One region of the Arthrobacter sp. NPDC097144 genome, then DNA from elsewhere that is predicted to be linked to it. Evidence: riboswitches for the same ligand, from Rfam matches in the RefSeq annotation. Region 1 holds a riboswitch; each other region holds the start of a gene.
What was found. Region 1 has a riboswitch for S-adenosylmethionine ahead of ACIQXM_RS15965 (hypothetical protein). Riboswitches for the same ligand answer to the same signal wherever they lie in the genome.

Region 2: linked by a shared signal. The riboswitch ahead of ACIQXM_RS05195 (flavin reductase family protein) and the one ahead of ACIQXM_RS15965 (hypothetical protein) in region 1 are both predicted to bind S-adenosylmethionine.
Region 3: linked by a shared signal. The riboswitch ahead of ACIQXM_RS03065 (methylenetetrahydrofolate reductase) and the one ahead of ACIQXM_RS15965 (hypothetical protein) in region 1 are both predicted to bind S-adenosylmethionine.

The regions. Positions count from the first base shown of each region.
Region 1 covers NZ_JBIWDW010000007.1:135,396-142,758, forward strand. Annotated here, with positions in the region: gene ACIQXM_RS15945 (thiolase family protein) at 15-1,226, shown strand; gene ACIQXM_RS15950 (enoyl-CoA hydratase/isomerase family protein) at 1,227-1,982, shown strand; gene ACIQXM_RS15955 (3-hydroxyacyl-CoA dehydrogenase family protein) at 1,982-2,830, shown strand; gene ACIQXM_RS15960 (tyrosine-protein phosphatase) at 2,840-3,565, shown strand; gene ACIQXM_RS15965 (hypothetical protein) at 3,519-3,905, opposite strand; SAM riboswitch class IV at 3,921-4,060, opposite strand; gene ACIQXM_RS15970 (LLM class flavin-dependent oxidoreductase) at 4,118-5,137, opposite strand; gene ACIQXM_RS15975 (RBBP9/YdeN family alpha/beta hydrolase) at 5,216-5,767, shown strand; gene ACIQXM_RS15980 (ATP-dependent DNA ligase) at 5,789-6,868, shown strand; gene ACIQXM_RS15985 (SGNH/GDSL hydrolase family protein) at 6,907-7,363, opposite strand, start outside.
Region 2 covers NZ_JBIWDW010000002.1:320,829-328,191, forward strand. Annotated here, with positions in the region: gene ACIQXM_RS05180 (APC family permease) at 1-823, opposite strand, end outside; gene aspS (aspartate--tRNA ligase) at 989-2,785, shown strand; gene ACIQXM_RS05190 (hypothetical protein) at 2,896-3,549, opposite strand; gene ACIQXM_RS05195 (flavin reductase family protein) at 3,829-4,335, opposite strand; SAM riboswitch class IV at 4,392-4,510, opposite strand; gene ACIQXM_RS05200 (PhzF family phenazine biosynthesis protein) at 4,616-5,452, shown strand; gene ACIQXM_RS05205 (nitronate monooxygenase) at 5,462-6,538, shown strand; gene ACIQXM_RS05210 (acVLRF1 family peptidyl-tRNA hydrolase) at 6,557-7,192, opposite strand.
Region 3 covers NZ_JBIWDW010000001.1:653,140-660,502, reverse strand. Annotated here, with positions in the region: gene ACIQXM_RS03080 (cystathionine gamma-synthase) at 1-14, opposite strand, end outside; gene ACIQXM_RS03075 (O-acetylhomoserine aminocarboxypropyltransferase/cysteine synthase family protein) at 16-1,359, opposite strand; gene metE (5-methyltetrahydropteroyltriglutamate--homocysteine S-methyltransferase) at 1,377-3,785, opposite strand; gene ACIQXM_RS03065 (methylenetetrahydrofolate reductase) at 3,911-4,837, opposite strand; SAM riboswitch class I at 4,943-5,049, opposite strand; gene ACIQXM_RS03060 (SDR family oxidoreductase) at 5,313-6,161, shown strand; gene ACIQXM_RS03055 (GH1 family beta-glucosidase) at 6,250-7,363, opposite strand, start outside.

The DNA of each region.
Region 1 (7,363 bases):
CGGTGGGAGCAGTCATGGCGGAAGCATTTCTGGTGGGCGGAGTTCGGACCCCGGTGGGCAGGTACGGGGGAGCCCTGTCCAGCGTGCGCCCCGATGACCTGGCGGCACTGACGCTGCAGGAACTGGTGGCGCGCGAGGGACTGGACCCCGCCGTCGTCGACGAAGTCATCCTCGGCAACGCCAACGGTGCCGGTGAGGAAAACCGCAACGTGGCGCGGATGGCCGCCCTGCTGGCAGGTTTCCCCAGCGACGTTCCCGGCATTACTGTGAACCGGCTGTGCGCTTCGGGGCTGTCGGCCATCATCATGGCCTCGCACATGATCAAGGCGGGAGCAGCGGATATTGTCATTGCCGGCGGCACTGAATCCATGAGCCGTGCGCCCTGGGTGACTGAAAAGCCCACCAAGGCCTTTGCCAAGCCCGGAGAAACCTTTGACACTTCCATCGGCTGGCGTTTCGTGAACGAGCGCTTCGCCACCGGGGACCTCGCCCGGGACGGCAAGATGACCTATTCCATGCCGGAAACCGCCGAGGAACTGGCGGCGGTGGACGGCATCACCCGCGAGGACGCCGATGCTTTCGCCGTGCGCTCCCATGAAAAAGCACTGGCCGCCATTGCTGCCGGACATTTCAAGGCCGAAATCGTTCCGGTAACGGTCCCGGGCCGCAAGGGCGACACCGTGGTAGATACCGATGAAGGTCCGCGCGAGGGCACCACCGCCGAGGTCCTGGGCAAGCTGCGCCCCGTGGTCAAGCCCGGCGGCATCGTCACTGCCGGCAACGCCAGCTCCCTGAACGACGGCGCCTCCGCCATCATCGTCGCCTCCGAGCGGGCCATCCGCGAATACGGACTCACTGCCCGGGCACGGATTGTCGACGGTGCGTCCGCCGGAGTGCCGCCGGAAATCATGGGCATCGGCCCCGTTCCCGCCACCCAAAAGGTCCTCGCCCGCAGCGGCGTCAAGCTGTCCGATGTCGGCGCCTTTGAACTGAATGAAGCCTTTGCCACTCAGTCGCTGGCGTGCATCCGCCGGCTGGGCGTGAATGAGGACATTGTGAACAACGACGGCGGCGCCATTGCACTGGGGCACCCGCTGGGTTCCTCCGGATCCCGGATTGCCATCACGCTGCTGAACCGGATGGAGCGCGAGGGCGCAACACGGGGGATTGCCACCATGTGCGTCGGTGTTGGCCAGGGCACCGCCATGCTGGTCGAGGCTGTCTAAGTGGGCGCTGACTACTCGTCCTTCACCACCTTGCAGGTCACCGAGGGCGAAGGCCGCGTCACCGCGGTCCTGAACCGCCCGGAGGTCCGCAACGCCATTGACGCCGCCATGGTTGATGAGCTGCACCTGCTCTGCGCCGATCTCGAAGAGAACCCCCGAATCCTCATCCTCACCGGCAGCGGCGGGGTGTTCGCCTCCGGTGCGGACATTGCCCAGCTGCGCGAGCGCCGCCGCGACGACGCCCTCCGCGGCATCAACTCCACCGTGTTTGCCCGGATCGCCAAACTGCCGATGCCGGTCATCGCCGCGGTGGACGGATATGCCCTGGGCGGCGGGGCGGAGCTGGCCTTCGCCGCGGACTTCCGGATTGGCACACCCCGCGTCAAGATCGGCAACCCGGAAACCTCGCTGGGGATCCTGGCAGCTGCCGGTGCCGGCTGGCGGCTGAAGGAACTGGTGGGCGAACCGCTGGCCAAGGAGATCCTGCTGGCCGGACGGGTGCTGAACGCCGAGGAAGCGCTGGCCGCACACCTTGTCACCGAGCTCGCCGAGCCGGAAGACCTGCCGGCCGCAGCGCAAGCGCTGGCGGACCGGATTGCCCGCCAGGATCCGCTGGCCGTCCGGCTCACCAAAACCGTGTTCGCGGCCCCGGCCGACGCCCACCCCGCCATCGACAATTTGGCGCAGGGGATTCTGTTTGAATCGCAGGCCAAGTTTGACCGCATGTCAGCGTTCCTTGAGAGGAAGAAAAAGTAATGGCAGTTCCCTCCACAGTAGGAGTGCTCGGCGGCGGACGGATGGGGGCGGGCATCGCGCACGCCTTCTGCACTGCGGGAGCCGCCGTCGTCGTCGTGGAGCGCGACGACGACGCCGCCTCCGCAGCCTACGACCGCGTGGCGTCCGCACTGGCGAAAAGTGTTGAGCGCGCCACCGTTTCCGAAAGCCTGGCCGACCTGACCGGGCGGTTGTCCGTGTCCACCGACTACGCTGCTTTTGCTGCGGCCGGGCTGGTGGTGGAAGCGGTGCCGGAGGACTTTGGCCTTAAGGCCGCTGCCCTGGCCGCGGTCGAGGAACAGCTGGATCCGCAGGCCTGGCTGGCCTCCAACACGTCCTCGCTCTCCGTGACTGAGCTGGCACAAAAGCTGCAGCGCCCGGAACGTTTCTGCGGCCTGCACTTCTTCAACCCGGTGCCGGCCTCCGCCCTGATCGAAGTGGTGCTGGGCAAGCAGACCTCCGAAGAGCTCGCCGAAGCCGCCGTCTCCTGGGCGCGGGACCTGGGAAAGACGCCCGTCACCGTCAACGATGCCCCGGGCTTTGCCAGCTCGCGGCTGGGCGTGGCGATTGCCCTGGAAGCCATGCGCATGGTCGAAGAGGGCGTGGCGTCCGCCGAAGACATCGACGCCGCCATGGTGCTGGGCTACAAGCACCCCACCGGACCGCTGCGCACCACCGACATCGTGGGCCTGGATGTGCGCCTGGGCATCGCCGAGTACTTGGCGTCCACGCTAGGCCCGCGGTTCGAACCGCCGCAGATCCTCCGTGACAAAGTGGCCCTCGGGGAGCTCGGCCGCAAGTCCGGCAAGGGCTTCTTTGACTGGTCCTAGACAGCTGTCATGAGCAGCCGCGACGTGGACTGGGAGGGCGCCGCCAACGCACGGGACCTGGGCGGGATCCCGGTCGCCGGCGGCGCCGTCCTCCCGGGCCGGATCTTCCGCATGGGGCGGTCCGAATGGCTCACCGCGCGCGGCTGGGAACAGGCACGCGCCGCCGGAGTCCGCACCGTCGTCGACCTCCGCAACACGGAGGAACAGGGCCGCAGGGACACCGATCCGCTGCCGGCTGCGGAGGCTGCCGCAGGAATCACGTTCCTGACCCGGCCCACCCAGGAGGCGAACGACCCCGAATTCACGGCGCTGACCGGTCCCTACATGGACTCCCCGCGCTACTACCGGGAAAACCTGCGCCGCTGGCCGGAGAAGATCGCGGCGGTCGTCCGGTCCATTGCGGAAGCCGACGACGGCGGCGTGGTCATCCACTGCTCGGCCGGGCGGGACCGCACCGGGCTCATCGCCGCGCTCCTCCTGCAGCTGGCCGGAGCGTCGCCGGAAGCGATCGCCGACGACTATGAACAGGCCGTCCGCGGCATCAACGCTTTCCACTCCACTCAGGTGCACCCGCGCGAAAAACCGCTGACGCCGGAGCAGGAAGACGCGCGGGTGGCAGACGGCCGCCGCGAACTGCTCCGCGCCCTGGAAGGACTGGACGCGGAGCAGTATCTGCGCGCCGCCGGGGTCAGCCCTGCTGTGATGAAGCGGCTTCGGTCCCGGCTGCTGGGCTGATCCCGTTACACGGCCGGAGCTTCTCCGGCGCGGCCAAGTAGAAAAAAGAGCGCCGGGCCGGACCGTCGAAACCGCCGGGAACCAGGAGCGAAGAATACTGCGCGCACCACTGTGCGGCCCCGCCCGAGCCCTCCAGGGCCAGAGCCAGCGTCGGCAGGTCGTGGAACCACATCAGCTGCTGCCGGCCGTCCACGACCAGCTGGATCACGCCGAGTTCAACGTCTACATAGGCTTGGGCATCCACCCAGTCGTCGAAGCCCGCGAGCCGTTTGCCATGGATCTGATGGATGTTGTGGCCGGGCCAGAAGCTGACGCAGCGAGTATCACCGGAAGCGCTCACAGTGTGTTCCTTTACAGGTTGTCCTTGCCTGCGCCGGGTGGCGTCAGGCCGCTTCGTCATCCGAACCACCCGCCGAACAATGGGGTTGGTGTGAGGCCAGTCGGAGCTTTTACGGATCCGGATTCCTCCGGGTGCGTTGGCCGCCTCTCGTGAAGCTGTCACCACCTTAGCGCATGCCGGTGACAGCCGGTACCGTCATCTGACGGCAGATGTCATCGCCAGCCCGCTGCCGGTGCCACGTGCTGCACCAGGCTCTCCAGCAGCTGCACGTTGTAGTCCACGCCAAGCTGGTTCGGCACCGTAATCAGCACGGTGTCTGCGGCCTGTACTGCGGCATCGGCAGCGAGCTGCGCCGCGATCACATCCGGTTCACCGATGTAGCTCTTGCCGAACCGGGCAAGTCCGCCGTCCAGCCGGCCCACCTGGTCACGGGAGTCCGTCTGGGCCCGGAGCCCGAAGTACCGGTGGTCGGTCTCGGTCACCAGCGGAATGACGCTCCGGCTGACCGAGACCAGCCCGGTGCCTTCGTGGCCGGCGTCGGCCCGCGCCTTGCGGAACACCTCAATCTGCTCGGCCTGGAGCTGGTCAAAGGGAACTCCGGTGTCCTCCGTTAGGAGCGTGGAGCTCATCAGGTTCATGCCCTGCTCGCCGGTCCACTTGGCGGTGGCCCGTGTTCCGGACCCCCACCAGATTCGCTCGCTGAGCCCCGGCGACTGCGGTTCAACCGCGAGTGCTCCGGAGCTGCCGGTCATGACGGGGTCGGCCGCAGCGAGACCTGCGCCGGCAATCGCAGCCCGGAACACCAGGGTGTGCTTGCGGGCCTCGTCCGCGTCGGTGCTGCCCGGATCGGGAACATAGCCGAAGGCCTCGTAGCCGCGAAGGGCGGGCTCGGGTGAACCCCGGCTCAGGCCCAGCTGCAGCCTGCCGCCGCTGATCAGGTCCGTTGCCGCGGCTTCTTCCGCGAGGTACAGCGGATTTTCATAGCGCATGTCAATGACTGCCGTACCCAGTTCAATCCGGCTCGTGCGCGCTGCCATGGCGGAAAGCAGGGGGAACGGTGCGGCGAACTGCGGGGCGAAGTGATGAACGCGCAGGAACGCGCCGTCTATGCCCAGCTCCTCGGCGACAACGGCCAGATCGACGGTCTGCAGCAGGGCGTCCCGGGCGGTACGGACAAAGGAACCCTGCACATCGCGGTAGTGTCCAAAGGACAGGAAACCGATTTTCTTCATGTCAGGAACAGCACCGGTTTCCGAGGAGATATTCCCGGCTTCCGCCCGGCGGCGGCCTTCAACGGAAAGGCAGACAGCATGCACCTGACCATCGTCCCCGGCATTGGCGGTTCCAATGACGAGCACTGGCAAAGCCGGTGGCAGGCCGACGCGCAGGACATGTCCAGGATTGCCCCGTCGTCATGGGATGATCCGAATTTGGAGAACTGGCTGGACGCGCTGGATGCTGCCGCCGGGTCCCGGAACGGTGACACCATTCTGGTGGCTCACAGCCTGGGCTGCCTGGCCTCCGCGGAGTGGCTGCTGCGCAATCCACGAGGCGCCCGCGGCGTGCTGCTGGTAGCGCCGCCTGATCCCGCCGAGCCCGCGTTCCCCGACACCGCAGGCTCGTTCCGCGATCCGAGGCTGGACCCGCTGCCGGTGCCCGGGCTGCTGATCGCCAGCGAGAACGATCCCTACTGCACACTGCCCGGCGCGCGGCTGCTGGCCCGGGCCTGGAACATTCCGGTGATCGATGCCGGACCGCTCACCCACATCAACGATGAAAGCGGCATCGGGAACTGGCAGCAGGGCCGGGACCTGCTGACCGCCTTCGCTGCCGGGCTGGGCGTTTCCATTCCCCTCGCCTAAAAGTCGGGTAAGAATGGGCCCATGAAACTACCGGTAATGCCGCCCGTGGCCCCGATGCTGGCCAAAGCCGTTTCTGCGCTGCCCGAGGGGGAATATTCCTATGAGCCGAAGTGGGACGGTTTCCGCTCCATTATTTTCCGCGACGGCGACGAACTGGAGATCGGCAGCCGCAATGAAAAACCGATGACCAGGTACTTTCCGGAACTGGTGGAGGCACTCAAGGCAAACCTGCCGCAGCGCTGCGTGGTGGACGGTGAAATTATCCTGATCAGCGCCTCCGGAAAGCGGCTGGACTTTGAAGCCCTGCAGCAGCGGATCCACCCCGCCGCCAGCCGTGTGGTGCTTTTGGCTGAGCAGACTCCGGCTGCCCTCGCAGCTTTTGACCTGCTGGCGCTGGATGACACCAGCTATCTGGAGCGGCCGTATGCCGAGCGCCGCAGCGCACTGGAGACAGCGCTGGCTGGTGCCGCCGCCCCGGTCTACCTGACGTCCCGCACCACCGACCCCGGCACCGCGCAGCGCTGGTTCGGGGAATTCGAGGGCGCCGGACTGGACGGGATCGTGGCCAAGCCGCTCGCTGGTTCCTACCAGCCCGGCAAACGCACCATGGCCAAGTACAAGCACGAGCGCACCGCTGACTGTGTGCTGGCCGGCTACCGGGTGCACAAATCAGGGCCGGACGCCGTCGGCTCCCTGCTGCTGGGCATTTACAACGACGACGGCGTCCTCACCAATGTGGGAGTGGCCGGCGCGTTCACCATGGCCCGGCGCCGGGAACTGTTCTCGGAACTGCAGCCGCTGATATCCGATTCGGCGGAACACCCCTGGACGGCGGACAAGCAGGACGCCGGAACCCGCACGCCCCGCAACTCAGAGGGCAGCCGCTGGAGCGGGAACAAGGACCTGTCCTTTGTTCCGCTGCGGCCTGAGCGGGTGGTGGAGGTTAAGTATGACCACATGGAGGGCGAGCGGTTCCGCCACACCGCCCAGTTCCTGCGCTGGCGCCCGGACCGGAGCCCGGAATCCTGCACCTATGAGCAGCTGGAGGAGCCGGCAAAATTCGATCTCGCGGAAGTGCTGACCGCGCCGGCCGGGACGTAGCCGGCCGCGCCGCCCCGGCCGTGCGGCCAGCCGTTCGCCTAGCCGCGTCCGCGGCAGTGGCCCCGGCCCGGATGGCCCAGCCGCTCCACATCGACGGCTGAGGTGATGGCCGCGAAGTAGCCCTCGCTGTAGCCGGTGGCCGTGGGATGCAGGGCAAAAGGATCAGTGATGTCCAGGATCCAGGGGTCCGCGGACCCGATGCCGTGGCCGGCGAAGGCCGCAGTCACGTCCACGAACGTGCCGTCGCCCACCTGCCCGGCCACGACGGCGTTCAGCGCATCGGTGCCGGCATTGAACAGGTTCTGTGCCTCGACGCTCAGGATTCCGGGCGTGCTGCCCTCAAACAGATGGGGGTAACCGGCCACCACCAGCTCGGCCCGCGGTGCCGCGTCGCGGATCTGCGCAAAGCTGGCCTGCAGTTGGGGAACGACGGCGGTTTCCGCGAAGGCCTGCGCTGCCGCCAGTGCGGGGGCGCAGGTGTCCGGGATCGCGGGG
Region 2 (7,363 bases), on a different contig from region 1:
TGCCGATCCCCAGACCCACATTCGCCACCGGTTCACGCAGCGGAGCCAGCGACGCCGCCAGGCCCGCCGGCCCGGAGAACCAGGCCAGCAGGGACTGGTTCACCAACAGATACAGCCCGAGGGCCACCAGGATGGACGCCGGAATGGCACGCGGAAGGTTCCGGTCCGGGGCGCGGACCCGGAAGCCGCCCGATGCCAGGCGGGCGTACCCCGCAAAGGCAAAGAACGCGAAACCCGCTCCCTGCAGCAAACCGGCGGTGGACTCGGTCTCCTCCAGGACGCCCGGCGGCGGGGGAGGACCTCCGGCCTCGTTGAAGGCCACCACCACCCCAAAGCCCAGTACGCCAATCACGAAGGCCAGCACAAAACGGATCACCCAGGTGCTGCGCTGCAGGCCGAACAGATTCAGCGCGGTTGCCGCCGCCGCAGCTCCAACCGCCGCTGGACGCGCCTGGCCGGGGAGCACATACAGGCCAAAAGCCAGGGAGAGGACGGCGGCGGAGGTCACCAGGGCACACACCATGGTCCAGCCGGTGAAGAAACCCGCATGGGTACCAAAAATGACTCGGGCTGCCGAGCGCGTTGTGCCCCCGGCATTCGAGTGGCCGCTGGCGCGAAGACCGGCGCCGAGCAGGAAAGTTGATGCGGCCGAGCAGTACGCCACCAGGGCGGCCAGGACGAGGGATGCGGCCGTCGCGAAACCGGCGGCTGCCGCAACCGGGGGCAGGACCACGAAGATCCCCCCGCCCACCATGCAGCCGATGCCCACCGTGGTGGCGTCGAAGCCGCCCAGCGGAAGTTTCACGTCGGAGCTTCCGGACACGCGTCCCTCCGATCAGTCGGGCCCGGCCGGCAGTGCGGCCGCAACGGCTGCGCGCTGGGGTCCTTGGCTGGGAAAGGAAGTGAACACCGGTAAACTTCTATAGAGACCTTGTATTCACAATGAGCGGGAACAGTGTTTTCCGCAAGCAATCTTGAAAGGACTGCTGTGCTGCGCACTCATGCCCTTGGTTCCCTGAGGGCCGAGCATATTGGACAGACCGTCACCCTCGCTGGCTGGGTGGCCCGACGCCGGGACCACGGCGGCGTTGCCTTCCTCGACCTCCGCGATGCTTCCGGGATCGCCCAGGTAGTGGTTCGGGAAGAAGACGTCTTCCACGGACTGCGCAACGAATACGTACTGCAGATCACCGGCACCGTGCAGAAGCGCCCCGAGGGAAATGAAAACCCCTCACTGGCCTCCGGCGAAGTGGAAGTCATTGCTGACGAAGTTGTGGTCCTGAACACGTCCGACCCGCTGCCGTTCCAGATTGACGAGCATGTGGAAGTTGGCGAAGAGGCCCGCCTGAAGCACCGTTACCTGGACCTGCGCCGTCCCACTCCCGCACGCAACATGCGCCTGCGCTCCGAAGCCAACCGGGTGGCCCGAAACCTGCTGCACGACGAAGGTTTCGTGGAAATCGAGACTCCCACGCTGACGCGCTCCACCCCTGAAGGCGCCCGCGACTTCGTGGTTCCGGCACGCCTGGCACCGGGGTCCTGGTATGCCCTGCCCCAGTCCCCGCAGCTCTTCAAGCAGCTGCTTCAGGTGGGCGGGTTCGAGAAGTACTACCAGATTGCCCGCTGCTACCGCGATGAAGACTTCCGCGCCGACCGCCAGCCGGAATTCACCCAGCTGGACATTGAAGCCAGCTTTGTCGAGGAAGATGACATCATCGCTCTCGGTGAGTCCGTGGTGAAGGCGCTGTGGAAGCTGATCGACGTCGACATCACCACTCCGATCCCGCGCATGACGTACGCGGACGCCATGGCCCGCTACGGATCCGACAAGCCGGACCTGCGCTTCGGCCTGGAGCTGACGGACCTGACGGAATTCTTCAAGGACACGACCTTCCGCGTGTTCCAGGCTCCCTACGTGGGCGCCGTCGTGATGCCCGGCGGTGCCTCGCAGCCCCGCCGCACGCTGGATGCCTGGCAGGAATGGGCCAAGCAGCGCGGCGCCAAGGGACTGGCCTACGTGCTGATCCAGGAAGACGGCACGCTGACCGGCCCCGTTGCCAAGAACCTCACCGACTTTGAGCGCGAAAACCTCGCGGAAAAGGTTGGCGCCAAGCCCGGAGACTGCATCTTCTTCGGTGCCGGCGAGACAACCGAAGCCCGTGCCCTGCTCGGCGCAGCCCGCGTGGAAATCGGCCACCGCACCGGCCTGATCGACCCCAACGACTGGGCCTTCGTCTGGGTTGTTGACGCACCCATGTTCGAGCCGGCTTCCGCTGCCGTCGCCGCCGGTGACGTGGCAGTGGGCGGAGGAGCCTGGACGGCCGTCCACCACGCCTTCACCTCCCCGAAGCCCGAGTTCATGGACACCTTCGACACGGATCCCGCGTCGGCGCTGGCCTACGCCTATGACATTGTCTGCAACGGCAACGAAATCGGCGGCGGCTCCATCCGTATCCACCAGCGTGACGTACAGGAACGCGTCTTCAAGGTCATGGGCCTTTCGCAGGAGGACGCACAGGAGAAGTTCGGGTTCCTGCTTGAGGGCTTCAAGTACGGCGCACCGCCCCACGGCGGCATCGCCTTCGGCTGGGACCGCGTGGTTGCCCTGCTGTCCGGCAGCGAGTCCATCCGCGACGTCATTGCCTTCCCGAAGTCCGGCGGCGGCTACGACCCGCTGACCCAGGCACCGGCTCCGATCACTGCCCAGCAGCGCAAGGAAGCCGGCGTGGACTTCAAGCCGGAGAAGAAGGCTGAGGCCAAGAAGGACGACGCCAAGAAGGACTAGGTCTTTCGCAGGATTCCAGAATGATGAAAGTGCCCGGCCGTTGATGCGGCCGGGCACTTTCATGTTTCTGCGCGCCGGTAATTCTCGGTAATTTATTCCGACAGCCTTTTTTAGCCCGGTGCGGGTGCCGTAGTTGCGGGCCCCATGGACGTTTCGGGCGCCATAGTGGGGACCGGCAAATTGTAGACAACAAGCCAGTAATCTCCGTCCGGGCCGTCCACTGTGATGGATGCCGGGGTTTGATCGGGTGTGACGATGTGTTCGAAAGACGTCAGAACCGGCCAATTGCAGTTGTTGCTGCTGGCAGCGGTAACCGGGCCAGAACCAGCGTCCAGGACCTCGATGCTGTAATCCCCGGGCTGGTTGCAGGTGAGGAACACGCTGAAGCTGGTCCCCGGTTCCACCCGGGGCAGATCGAAGGTACTCCTCCCGGTGCCGCGTTCCTCGAGTACAAGGTCGGCGTTGAGTGGACGCCACTTGGGGTTTTGCTGGAAGTAGCTCTCAAGACTGATGGGATTGTCCGCCCGGAACAGTGCCGTCATGGCCGGGTCATTGGGGACAGGAGGCTCCGTGCTTCCGGGGGGCACTTCCACGCCGATGCTGCTCCGGCTGGAAGAACGGGCTGAGGGGGACGCCGTGGCGGTCTCCTCGGCAGTGGCCGCCGATGTGGCCGGTTGAGAGGAAACGGCCTCGGGCTCCTCCTGGGCGCTGCACCCTGTCAGCACCATGCCCAGCGCCGCTGCGGGAAGCAGGGCCTTCTGCATAAACGGCAAATCCGACGCGCTGCCGGGCCTTGCCTTATTCCGTGATGTTCCATTGGCATTTCTGTTTCTGGCCATCTCCGCTACTTCCTTCCGAAGTAATCCGAAGAACGATAGTGGCCCCGGCTACAAATGTAAAGGATTGGTAACGGACGGCCGCTGTCATAAACCCGTGGAATATCAGGTCCGATTTCGTGCGGTTTGGGAAAATCCGGACGGTCCGCAGCGGCCGGAATTTCCCAAAGTGGCCGGAATTTCCCAAAACGGTGGTGCCGCGTGAAGTCAGGCGAAGGACGGGACGCCCAGATGCCGAAAGGCTGAGCCGTGGAAGACCAGCGGCTCGCGGGCATCGTCATGGGCGGCATGGCCGTGGACGCGCAGCAGCACCACGGCATGGTCTCCGGCGGGAATTTCGTTCTCCACGGAGCATTCCAGCCACAGGGCAGCCCGGTCCAGGAACAGGGAGCCGGAGTCGTCAGTGTGCAGGCTAAGGCCGGCAAAACGATCACCGGACTTGGACGCAATTTGCCGGCAGATGCCCTCGTGCCCGGAACCCAGGACAGAGACTCCGATCCTGGCTGCGCCCCGCAGAAGCGGCCAGGTCCGGGACGTGTTCTGCACGGCAAACAGCACGAGCGGCGGATCCATGGAAACGCCCACGGTGAAGGAGGAAGCAACAATGCCCTGCGGTTCGCCGTCCACCACGGCACACAGAGCGGCAATGCCGGAGGGGAATCGGGAGAAGGCCCGGCGCAGGGCGGCCGGCTGAAGGTCGGTTGTGAGCGTCATGCGGAAAAGGTCCTCTGCCTCAAGCGCCCGGCGGCCGTGACCAGCACGGCAGCGAAACGCGGTACTTGCCGGACCGGTTGGAAGAACCGGCGGCCGAATCGTCACCTGGAGCACCCCGCTACGGCGAGAGGGTTGCCGCCCAGCCGGCCAGGGCCTGTGGCTGGGACTCATGATTCTGGTTCCACGGTAGGCCCGGCTGCACCGAGGCGCAAACCCCCGCCACAGTTCGTAAAACTCCGCTTCATAAAACTCCCGCAACCGAAGGGATACAGTTTTCACCATGAGACAGCGGTGGTTTAAACAGGTGGACGTTTTTGGCAGCGAACCGTATTTGGGCAACCCCCTGGCGGTGGTGCTGGAAGCGGAGGGCCTCACCGACGCGGATATGGAGTCCTTCGCGCGGTGGACCAACCTGTCCGAGACAACGTTCGTGCTGCCGCCCACGGTGGACGGCGCCGACTACCGGGTGCGGATCTTCACCCCGGGCGGGGAACTCCCGTTCGCGGGACATCCGACCCTGGGAACCTGCCACGCCTGGCTGGAAACCGGGGCCAAGCGCCGCTATCCCGACGTCGTCGTCCAGGAGTGCGGCATCGGCCTGGTGACGCTGCACGCCAATGCCGGCATCGCCGCGTTTGCCGCCCCGCCGCTGCAGCGCTCGGGTCCGTTGGAGGAAGAAATCCTGGACCAGGCGCGGCGGGCCCTGCACCTGGAACCGGGACAGGTGCTGGCTTCCAACTGGATTGACAACGGACCCGGCTGGCTCGGACTCCTGCTGCCCGACGCCGCGACTGTCCTGGGTCTGTCACCGGACCCTGCCGTCATGGGCAACCTGCGCGTGGGCGTGATCGGAGCGCAGCCGGCGGATGCTGAAACGGACTTTGAAGTGCGTGCCTTTGTGCCGGGACTGGGCGTTGCCGAGGATCCGGTGACGGGAAGCCTCAACGCCGGCCTGGCCCAGTGGCTGATCGGAGCGAATCTGGCGCCGGACCGCTACGTCGTCACGCAGGGAACTGCCGTCCAGCGCTCCGGGCGGGTGCGGGTCTTCACGCGCGACGGCAAAATCTGGGTGGGCGGATCCACGGTCACCTGCATCGACGGCACCGTGACGCTCTAGGCCGGAACCATGTTCACCCTGAATTCGCTGTCGCTTCCGGTCCTTGGCGCGCCGATGGCCGGTGGACCCTCCACGCCGGAGCTGGCCGCAGCGGTCAGCAACGCCGGAGGGCTCGGATTCCTTGCTGGAGGGTACAAGAGTCCCGACGCTGTCCGCGGTCAGATCACCCGGACCCGCGAACTGACCCGGCGGCCTTTCGGCCTGAATATCTTTGTGCCCGATCATGCCAACACGTATGCCGATACGTCGCAGGAGAAGCAGGCCGGTAAGCTCGCGGCCTCGCTGGCCTACCGCGAGGCCCTGGCCGCCGCGGCACAGGAGGGTCCGGCCGGAACAGTAATCCCCGAACCGGGATTTCCCGATCCGCAGGACGACGACTGCTGGCAGGCCAAACTGGAGCTGGTCCTGCGGGAACGGGTTCCCGCCGTGTCCTTCACCTTCGGGCTGCCGGGGCCGGATGTGTTCGCGGAGCTTGCCGGACAGGACATCTGCACCGTGGTCACGGTCACCAACGAACAGGAGGCCAGAGCCGCTGCAGCAGCGGGTGCGCACCTGCTGTGTGTGCAGGGTCCGGAGGCCGGCGGACACCGCGGAACCCTGGACAGCGGGAAGACACCCGGAGAAGCCTCACTGACGGACCTGTTGGATGAGGTTCGACAAGCCTGCCCGCTGCCGCTGGTGGCTGCCGGCGGAATTTCCACCCGGCACGATGCCGCCGCTGCCCTCGCCGCAGGAGCCTCGGCGGTTCAGGTGGGAACCCTGCTGCTGCTGGCCAATGAGGCAGGCACCTCGGCGGTGCACCGGACTGCCCTCCGCGATGCCGTCCTAGGACGCAGGGACCCGCGCACCTCGGTTACCCGTGCCTTCTCCGGCCGTCCGGCCCGCGGGCTGACCAACGGCTTCATGCGCGCCCATCCGGATGCCCCGGACGCCTATCCGTTCCTGAACCAGATCACCGGGCCGCTCCGTGCAGCAGCAGCGGCATCCGGGAACCCCGAAGCAGTGAGCCTGTGGGCGGGAACCAGGTACCGGCACGCGGCTGAAGAACCCGCACAGGCCAGCGTCCGCAGGTTGTTCCCCGGGTGAAACTGCAGTACGGAACCCTCAGGGCACCGTAATCCGGATGGAAACCGAGCAGGCATCCTTCGCCGCCTGAGCCAGCACGGCCAGCTTGGGGTCCTGGACATCGAGGGGCTGCAGCCGCGGCAGACTGCTCCACGGAGCAAAAACCTTCTGCCGGGCCAGCAGTTCAGTCAGCGTCCGGTCTCCGCCGAATACGAGGTACTCCGGCGGATGGCCGGCGAAAAGTCGCGCGGCCTGCTCGGCGGCGGTCTCCACCAGCGCGTCCGCCTGGTTGGCCCGGCGCCGGGCAAAACGCTGCTGCGACCCGCCGCCGGCCGCGGTTCGGGACTGCACGTACCGGTTGCCGGCCTTGGACGCGAGCAGCAGCCCCTCTCGGGCCACACCGGCGGCGTACCCTCCGCGGCGCAGCAGCACGATCCCGAGGGTGCGGGACTGGCCGGCCAGGGAGGCCAGGCGTTCGACGTCGCTGGTCCCGCGTCCCGGGCGTCCGTCGTCGGGCCAGGGCGCCCGCAGATCCGCTTCGGTTCCGTTGGCGGCGCGGACGTGCAGTCCGCCGTGTTCGGGTGTGATGTCCAGCTCACCGTTCCCGGCGGCCAGGCGGTCCAACCAGCCCGGCAGGCGCTGCGCAGAAACGAAGGTGTGGCGTGTGGCGGGCATATCGCGATTCTCCTGGTGATGCTGCCCACCGAGCGTGTCGCAGCGGCCGGCACCTGCCGGACCAACTCCCACGCTACGGCACGAGTAGCCTTGGGACGTGAGTGATTTGTTCAGCAGCGACGACAGTGACAGTGCCACGGGCACGGACAACCAGTACGACGACGGCGCAGG
Region 3 (7,363 bases), on a different contig from region 1:
ATGTCCGATGCCATCTCAGCGGCCCCCTTCCTGGTAGCGGGCTGACGAATCCGCCGCGGCCGGATGCACGTGCGCCGCTTCCAGGGCATGCTCCAGATCCGCGATCAGGTCCGCCGCAGACTCGAGTCCGACCGAGAGCCTGATAGTGGTGTCCCGGATTCCCGCCTCCGCCCGCTGCTGCGCGGACAGCCGGCAGTGCGTCATGGCCGCCGGATGCGCCACCAGCGACCTGGTGTCCCCAACATTGGCCACCAGTTTGAACAGGGACAGGCGGTCGATGAAGGCGCCTACCTCGGACGGGTCCGCGGCGAGGTCGAAGGAGACCACGCTGCCGGTGCCGCCGGGGAAATCGCGGGCCGCCAGCCGGGCCTGCGGATGCCCGGGAACGGACGGGTGGTGCACGGCGGCGACGGCCGGATGCGCCGCCAGGAAACGCACCAGCTTGAGCGTGTTGTCCGCGTGCCGGGCCACGCGGATATCCAGGGTCTCCAGCCCCTGCAGAATTTGCCCCGCATTAAAAGGGGACAGTGACGGGCCCAGGTCATGCAGGTACTTGCTGCGGGCCAGGGCCAGATACGCGCCGTGGCCGTGCCGGTCCCAGAGCGTGTCCCCGCCGTAGCGCTGTTTGGGCCGGGTGAGCTGCGGCCATTTGTCCGGATAGGCGGAGAAATCAAAGCGCCCGCCGTCCACCACCACTCCGGCCAGGGAAGTGCCGTGCCCGCCCAGGAACTTGGTGGCTGAATGGACCACAATGTCAGCGCCCAGCTTCAGCGGTCGGCACAGCACCGGAGTGGCCAGGGTATTGTCCACCACCAGCGGCACTCCGGCGCCGCGGGCCAGGCGGGCCAGGGCGGGCAGGTCCTGCAGGTGCCCCAGCGGATTGCCGATGGATTCGGTGAAGAACGCCCGGGTCTCCGGGCGCACGGCGGCAGCCCAGGCGCCGGCGTCGTCCGGATCCGCGAAGGTGACCTCAATGCCAAAGTCCGCAAACGTATCAGTGAGCAGATCCACTGTTCCGCCGTACAGCCGGGAGGACGCCACCAGATGCTGGCCGCCGCGCACCAGCGCCAGCAGCGCGACGGCGACGGCGGACTGGCCCGTGGCGGTGGCCAGGCCGGCTACTCCTCCCTCCAGGGCAGCCACCCGCCGCTCCAGCACAGCAACCGTGGGATTTCCGGTGCGTGAGTAGGTGAACCCTGCTTCCTTCAGGGCAAACATCCGGCGCGCCGATTCATAGTCCGGAAACTCATAGGCAGCGCTTTGGTACAGGGGAACGGCAACCGTCCGGTACGGCGCCTGGGGCTCGTAGCCGGCGTGGATTTGGGCGGTGGCGATGCCGCTGGGCTCGGGGATGGTCATGGCAGCTCGGTCCTTTGCTACGCGTTCACGGCCAGCGAGGCACGGGCGGCACGGGCCGCCGCCACCACATGGCGGAGGGATTGGACGGTTTCTTCATAGCCGCGGGTTTTCAGTCCGCAGTCCGGGTTGATCCACAGCTGGGATACCGGGATCCCGGCCAAAGCCGTGTCGATCAGCGCGGCGACTTCCGCGTGGGACGGCACCCGGGGCGAGTGGATGTCATAGACGCCGGGACCGATTCCGCGCCGGAAGCCGAATCCGGCCAGATCCGCCACCACCTCCAGGCGGGAGCGTGCCGCTTCGATGCTGGTCACATCCGCATCCAGCCCGTCGATCGCGGCAATGACTTCACCGAACTCGGAGTAACACAAGTGCGTGTGGATCTGGGTGCTGTCCCGCACCCCGGAGGTGGCAAGGCGGAAGGACTGCACCGACCAGTCCAGGTAGGCGTTCTGGTCACTGGCACGCAGCGGCAGCAGCTCGCGCAGCGCCGGCTCATCCACCTGGATGATTCCGGTGCCGGCGGCTTCCAGGTCCGCGATCTCATCCCGCAGGGCCAGGGCCACCTGCCGGGCGGTATCGCCCAGCGGCTGGTCATCCCGGACAAAGGACCAGGCCAGGATGGTGACGGGGCCGGTGAGCATTCCCTTAAGCGGGCGCTCGGTCAGCGACTGCGCGTACGTGGTCCAGGGCACGGTGATGGGTGCCGGGCGGACCACGTCGCCCCAAAGAATGGACGGGCGGGTGCACCGCGAACCGTAGGACTGGACCCAGCCCTGCGAGGTGGCGGCGAAACCGTCCAGGTTCTCGGCGAAGTACTGGACCATGTCATTGCGTTCGGGCTCGCCGTGCACCAGGACGTCCAGGCCCAGGTCCTCCTGCAGCTGCACCACGCGGGCAATTTCGTCCTTCAGGAACCGGTCATATTCCGCAGCGCCGATGCTGCCGCTGCGGACGGCCGCGCGGGCGCGGCGGACCTCGCCGGTCTGCGGAAAGGACCCGATGGTGGTGGTGGGCAGCACCGGCAGCTTCAGGTGCTCCTGCTGCAGTGCGGCGCGCTGCTCGGCCGGACCGCGGGTGAAGTCATCCTCGCTCAGGCCCCGGACCCGGCTGCGAACGGCGGGCACCACCACGCCCTGATAAGTTGCCCGGTCCCGCAGGGCATCCTCGGCCTCCTGCAATTCGGCAGTGACGGCGGCCCGCCCGCCGGCCAGGCCGCGGGCCAGCACTCCCACTTCCTGCACCTTCTGGTCTGCGAAGGCCAGCCACTGCGGCAGGTGCGCCGGCAGCGCGTCCTCGGCGTCGACGTCGTGCGGCACATGCTGCAGTGAGGTGGCCGTGCCCACCGAAACCACGGTTCCGGCGGAGTCCTGCAGGTTCTGCAGGACCTTTAGCGACGCGGTGAGGCGGTTGCGCCACACATTGCGGCCATCCACAATGCCGGCGAGGAACGCGGTGCTGCCCAGGCCGGCGAGCACCCGGGCGGACGGCAGCTGGCCGCGAACCAGGTCCGCATGCACGGCTTCCACCCCGGCCGCTGCGAGCACGGCCAGGGCTTCGCCGGGAGCTCCCGGGTTTCCGGCGGTTCCGTAGCCGGTGGTCACGAGCAGGGCCGGGCGGCCCGCGGCGGGGTTTCCGGCTGCGGGGTTTCCGGCGGCGGGGCCCGCGACGGCTGCCCGGGGAATACCCGCCAGGGTCCGGTACACCCGTTCCACCAGCCCGCCCGGGGCTGCCAGCGCGCCGCCCTTGTCCGTGACCAGGCCCGGCTCATCAAGTTGGACCCACTCGGCGCCGGCCGCGGCCAGCTGGCCGAGGATGCCTGCATAGGCGGCCACGGCGTCGTCAATCCGGTCCAGCGGGTCAAAGCCGGCGGGTGCGCCGTCCTCAGCCTTGGCCAGCAGCAGATACGTCACCGGACCCACGAGGACCGGGCGAAGCACCGCACCGTTGGCCCGGTGCCGGCGGATGGTGTCCGCGAGCTGGTGCGCGACGGCGGTAAAGGGGGTTTCCGGGCCGATTTCCGGCACCAGGAAGTGGTAATTCGTGTCAAACCATTTGGTCATTTCCAGCGGCGGGCGTTCGCCGCTGCCCCGGGCGAGGACGAAGGAAGCTGCGGTGCTCACGGCGCCGTCGCCGCCGGCCAGATCAGCGAACCGGGACGGCAGGGCGCCGAGTGCCGCGGTGGTGTCCAGGACCTGGTCGTAGAGGGCAAAGTCCGCGGGAATGGAGGAGTCGGCGGCATTCAGGCCGAGCTCCACGAGGCGGTTGACCGTCCGGTCCTGCAGGGCCCGGGCGTCCTCGAGGAGCTGCTGCTCGCTGATGGCGCCGCTCCAGTGCGCGTCGAGGGCCTTTTTGAGTTCACGGTTGGGGCCGATCCGCGGGTAGCCCAGGACAGTGGCGGCGGGGAAGATGCTGACGGCGGTCATGTTTGTCTCCTGATGTGCGGTGGATTCGCGATGGATGTGCGGTGGTCTGAAGTGGATATGCGGTGGTGTGGAGTGGTCGGAAAAGAGCGGAAAAAGGGGGAGGGGGCTGTCAGGCGGGAAGGCCGTCAGGCGGAGCGGGCGCCGCGCGTTTCACCCGGCACCCCGCGCGAGGCCGGAAGATTGAGGGCTTCGACAATTTCCACGCAGGCACGGGCCTCGTTGAAGGTGTACAGGTGCAGGCCCGGCGCCCCGTCGTCGAACGCTGTCCGGGCCAGTGCAACGGCGGCGTCCACGCCGATCCGGCGCCGCTCGGCGTCCGAACCCGCCAGCTCCAGCCGGTGCAGCAGGGCAGGATCCGGATGCACTCCGGTCATCCGGGCCAGGCGCTGCAGCCGGGCGGAGCTGGACATGGGGATGATGCCGGGAATGATCGGAATGGTGACGCCGGCGGCCCGTGCGGCGGTGACCAGCCGGACATAGTCGGCGGGGTCGAAATACACCTGGCTGATGGCAAAGTTGGCGCCGGAGCGTTCCTTGGAGACCAGCACCTCGATGTCATGCTGGAAGGAGGGCGATTCCGGATGCCGGTTGGGATAGGCCGCCACGCCAACAGCCATCCGGCCGCCGGCCAGCGTTGCGGAATGCTGGTCCTCGATGTCCCTGATCAGCTCCACCAGGTACCGGGCAAACGGCAGCTCGCCCCGGAAGGCGCCGGGATCCGCCGGCAGGTCACCGCGCATCGCCAGCACGCCGCGCACGCCCAGCCCCACTAGCCGGGTTACCAGCAGGCACAGGCTCTCGCGGGTTTCACCGACGCAGGTCAGATGCCCCAGCGGCCGCAGCCGGGTGGCGTGCACCAGGTGTTCAAGCAGCCGGACCGAGGCCTGGCGCCGTTCCGGGCTGCCGTTGTAGGTCACCGAAACGTAGTCCGGACAGGTGCCGGCCAGCTCCTCGATAACGCGCATCACAGCGGTTTCGGTCCGGGCACTCGTGGGCGGATACAGCTCGTAGGACAACGCCGGCGGAACGGCGGCAGGCACTGACAGGGTCATTCGGGCTCCTCGGTCCGTGCCGAGGGAGTGCCGCAGGGGCTGCCGGGAAAACCGGCTGGCCATGCGAGCGGCAGGGTATTGCGCTGACAGGTGTCACGGGCAAGGCTCCATCGGTCCTGGCGTTAGCACCGTTCAATTCAGCCTCCGGAGGAGGGAAAAGATGGTTGCTGCGGCGTCAACGAGCCAGATCTCTCAGCCGCTCTGGATGGGTGGTGGGTCCAATCTAGGGGCCTGCAGGGACGGTGGCAATCCATGCACCTGATGCGTCAGAGTGTTGCGCCACAAATCCCTGGGGCGCGTCATGAACGACACACGCGCCACAGTGCGTCACATACCGGGGCTGCCGGCTGCAGCATCTTTCGCCCGGAAAACGGTGCTCCCGGACCGAAGAACACCCGTGACTTCCCCCGCCGCCTGTAGTTGGATGACGGGACAGCCCAACATCCGGACAGTCCAACATATGGGGGAGAACGCAATGGGAAGAGTCAGCGGAAAAACGGTCTTGATCAGCGGGGGAGCGCGGGGCATCGGAGCGGCGGCAGCCCGGCGCCTTGCCGATGAAGGGGCACGCGTGGTTATCGGTGACCTGCTGGACGCGGAAGGCCAGGCACTGGCCGAAAGCCTCGGTGCCGGCAACGGGGCATCGGGCGCCTATGTGCACCTGGACGTAACGAATCCCCAGGACTGGGCGGCCGCCGTGCAGGAGGCCGAAAACCGCTTCGGCGGACTGGATGTGCTGGTCAACAATGCCGGAATCGCCAACTTCGGCAGCATTGAGGACTACACGCTGGAGCAGTGGAACACCATCATCGCGGTGAACCTCACCGGAGTGTTCCTGGGCATCAAGGCCGTCCTCGAACCGATGAAGCGTTCAGCCGCAGCGTCCATCATCAACGTCTCCTCCACTGCCGGCCTGCAGGGCTACAAGGACCTGCCCGGCTACACGGCCGCCAAGTACGGGGTGCGCGGGCTGACCAAATCGGTGGCCCTTGACCTGGGCCCGTACGGGATCCGGGTGAACTCGGTGCATCCGGGAGCGGTGCGCACCCCCATGACCGACGGGCTCGACGGCGGACAGCAGCACGTCGCGCTGCACCGCATGGGCGAACCCGGGGAGATCGCCAACCTGGTGCTGTTCCTGGCCAGTGATGAATCCAGCTTCTCCACCGGCGCCGAGTTCGTGGCCGACGGCGGAGAAACCGCCGGGCTTGCCCACAATGAGGCGGTGGAACTGAGCTCGGAACCGGCTCAGGCGCCGTCCTCCACAGCAGGCTTCACCGCTCCCGCCGAACCGTCGGCCGTTCCGGCACCGCCCACCGCATAAGGCACGGATTCGGACCGCAGACGAGTGAGGGCTCCGGAAACCCCGGAGCCCTCACCTGTTTCGCTACCGCCTGCAGAGGCAGGAAGCGTTAACCTGCGTGGAGCACGCGTTCGGCGATCAGCCGCGAGTACCAGAGGGCGCTGTCCTTCGGGGTGCGCTCCAGGGTGTCGTAATCCACGCGCACAATGCCGAAGCGCTTGGAGTAGCCGTAGCCCCACTCGAAGTTGTCCATCAACGACCACACCTGGTAGCCGCGCAGGTCCACGCCGCGCTGCATGGCGCGGTGCGCGGCAGCGAAGTGGCGGTGCAGGTAATCGGTGCGTTCGACGTCGTGCACGGCAGGCGCGCCGTCCTCCCCGGTCACCAGCTCATCCGCAAACGCGGCGCCGTTTTCGGTCACCATCAGCGGCAGATCCGGCCAGCGCTCATGCACCGAGACCAGCAGGTCTTCCAGCCCGGCCGGGTCAATGTTCCAGCCCATCTCCGTGTACGGGCCGGGCTGGGCGACGAATTCGACGACGCCGGCGCCGGGCCAGGCGGTGCCTTCGGCGGGCTTGTGTCCGTCAGCGTTGACGCGCTCGCCCTTGCCGTCCCAGATCCGCACCCGGTTGGTGGAGTAGTAGTTGATGCCCAGGAAATCCAGGGGCTGGCAGATCAGCTGGGTGTCACCGTCCTGGATGAAAGACCAGTCCGTGATGGAGGCGGTGTCCGCGAGGACGTCCTCCGGGTAGGTGCCGTTGAGCATCGGATCCAGGAACAGCCGGTTGGCCAGCCCGTCCACCCGGCGCACGGCTTCGGGGCCGGTCTCGCCCTCGGGCCGGAACACGTGCAGGTTCAGTGTCACGGCAATCTCGGCGCCGGCGGACACCACGCGGCGCAGTTCCTTCACGGCCAGGCCGTGGGCCAGGTTCAGGTGATGGACGGCGGTGAGGGCTTCGACGTCGCTGGTCCGTCCCGGAGCATGCGCACCGGAGCCGTAGCCCAGGTAGGCGGAGCACCAGGGCTCGTTCAGCGTGATCCAGCCGGTGATGCGGTCGCCGAGCCGCTCACCCACCAGCCGGGCGTAGTCGGCAAAGGCGTAGGTGGTCTCCCGGTTGGTCCAGCCGCCCTCATCCTCGAGCGCCTGCGGCAGGTCCCAGTGGTAGAGGGTGGCCAGCGGCTTGATGCCCCGGGCGATCAGCCCGTCCACGAGCCGTTCGTAG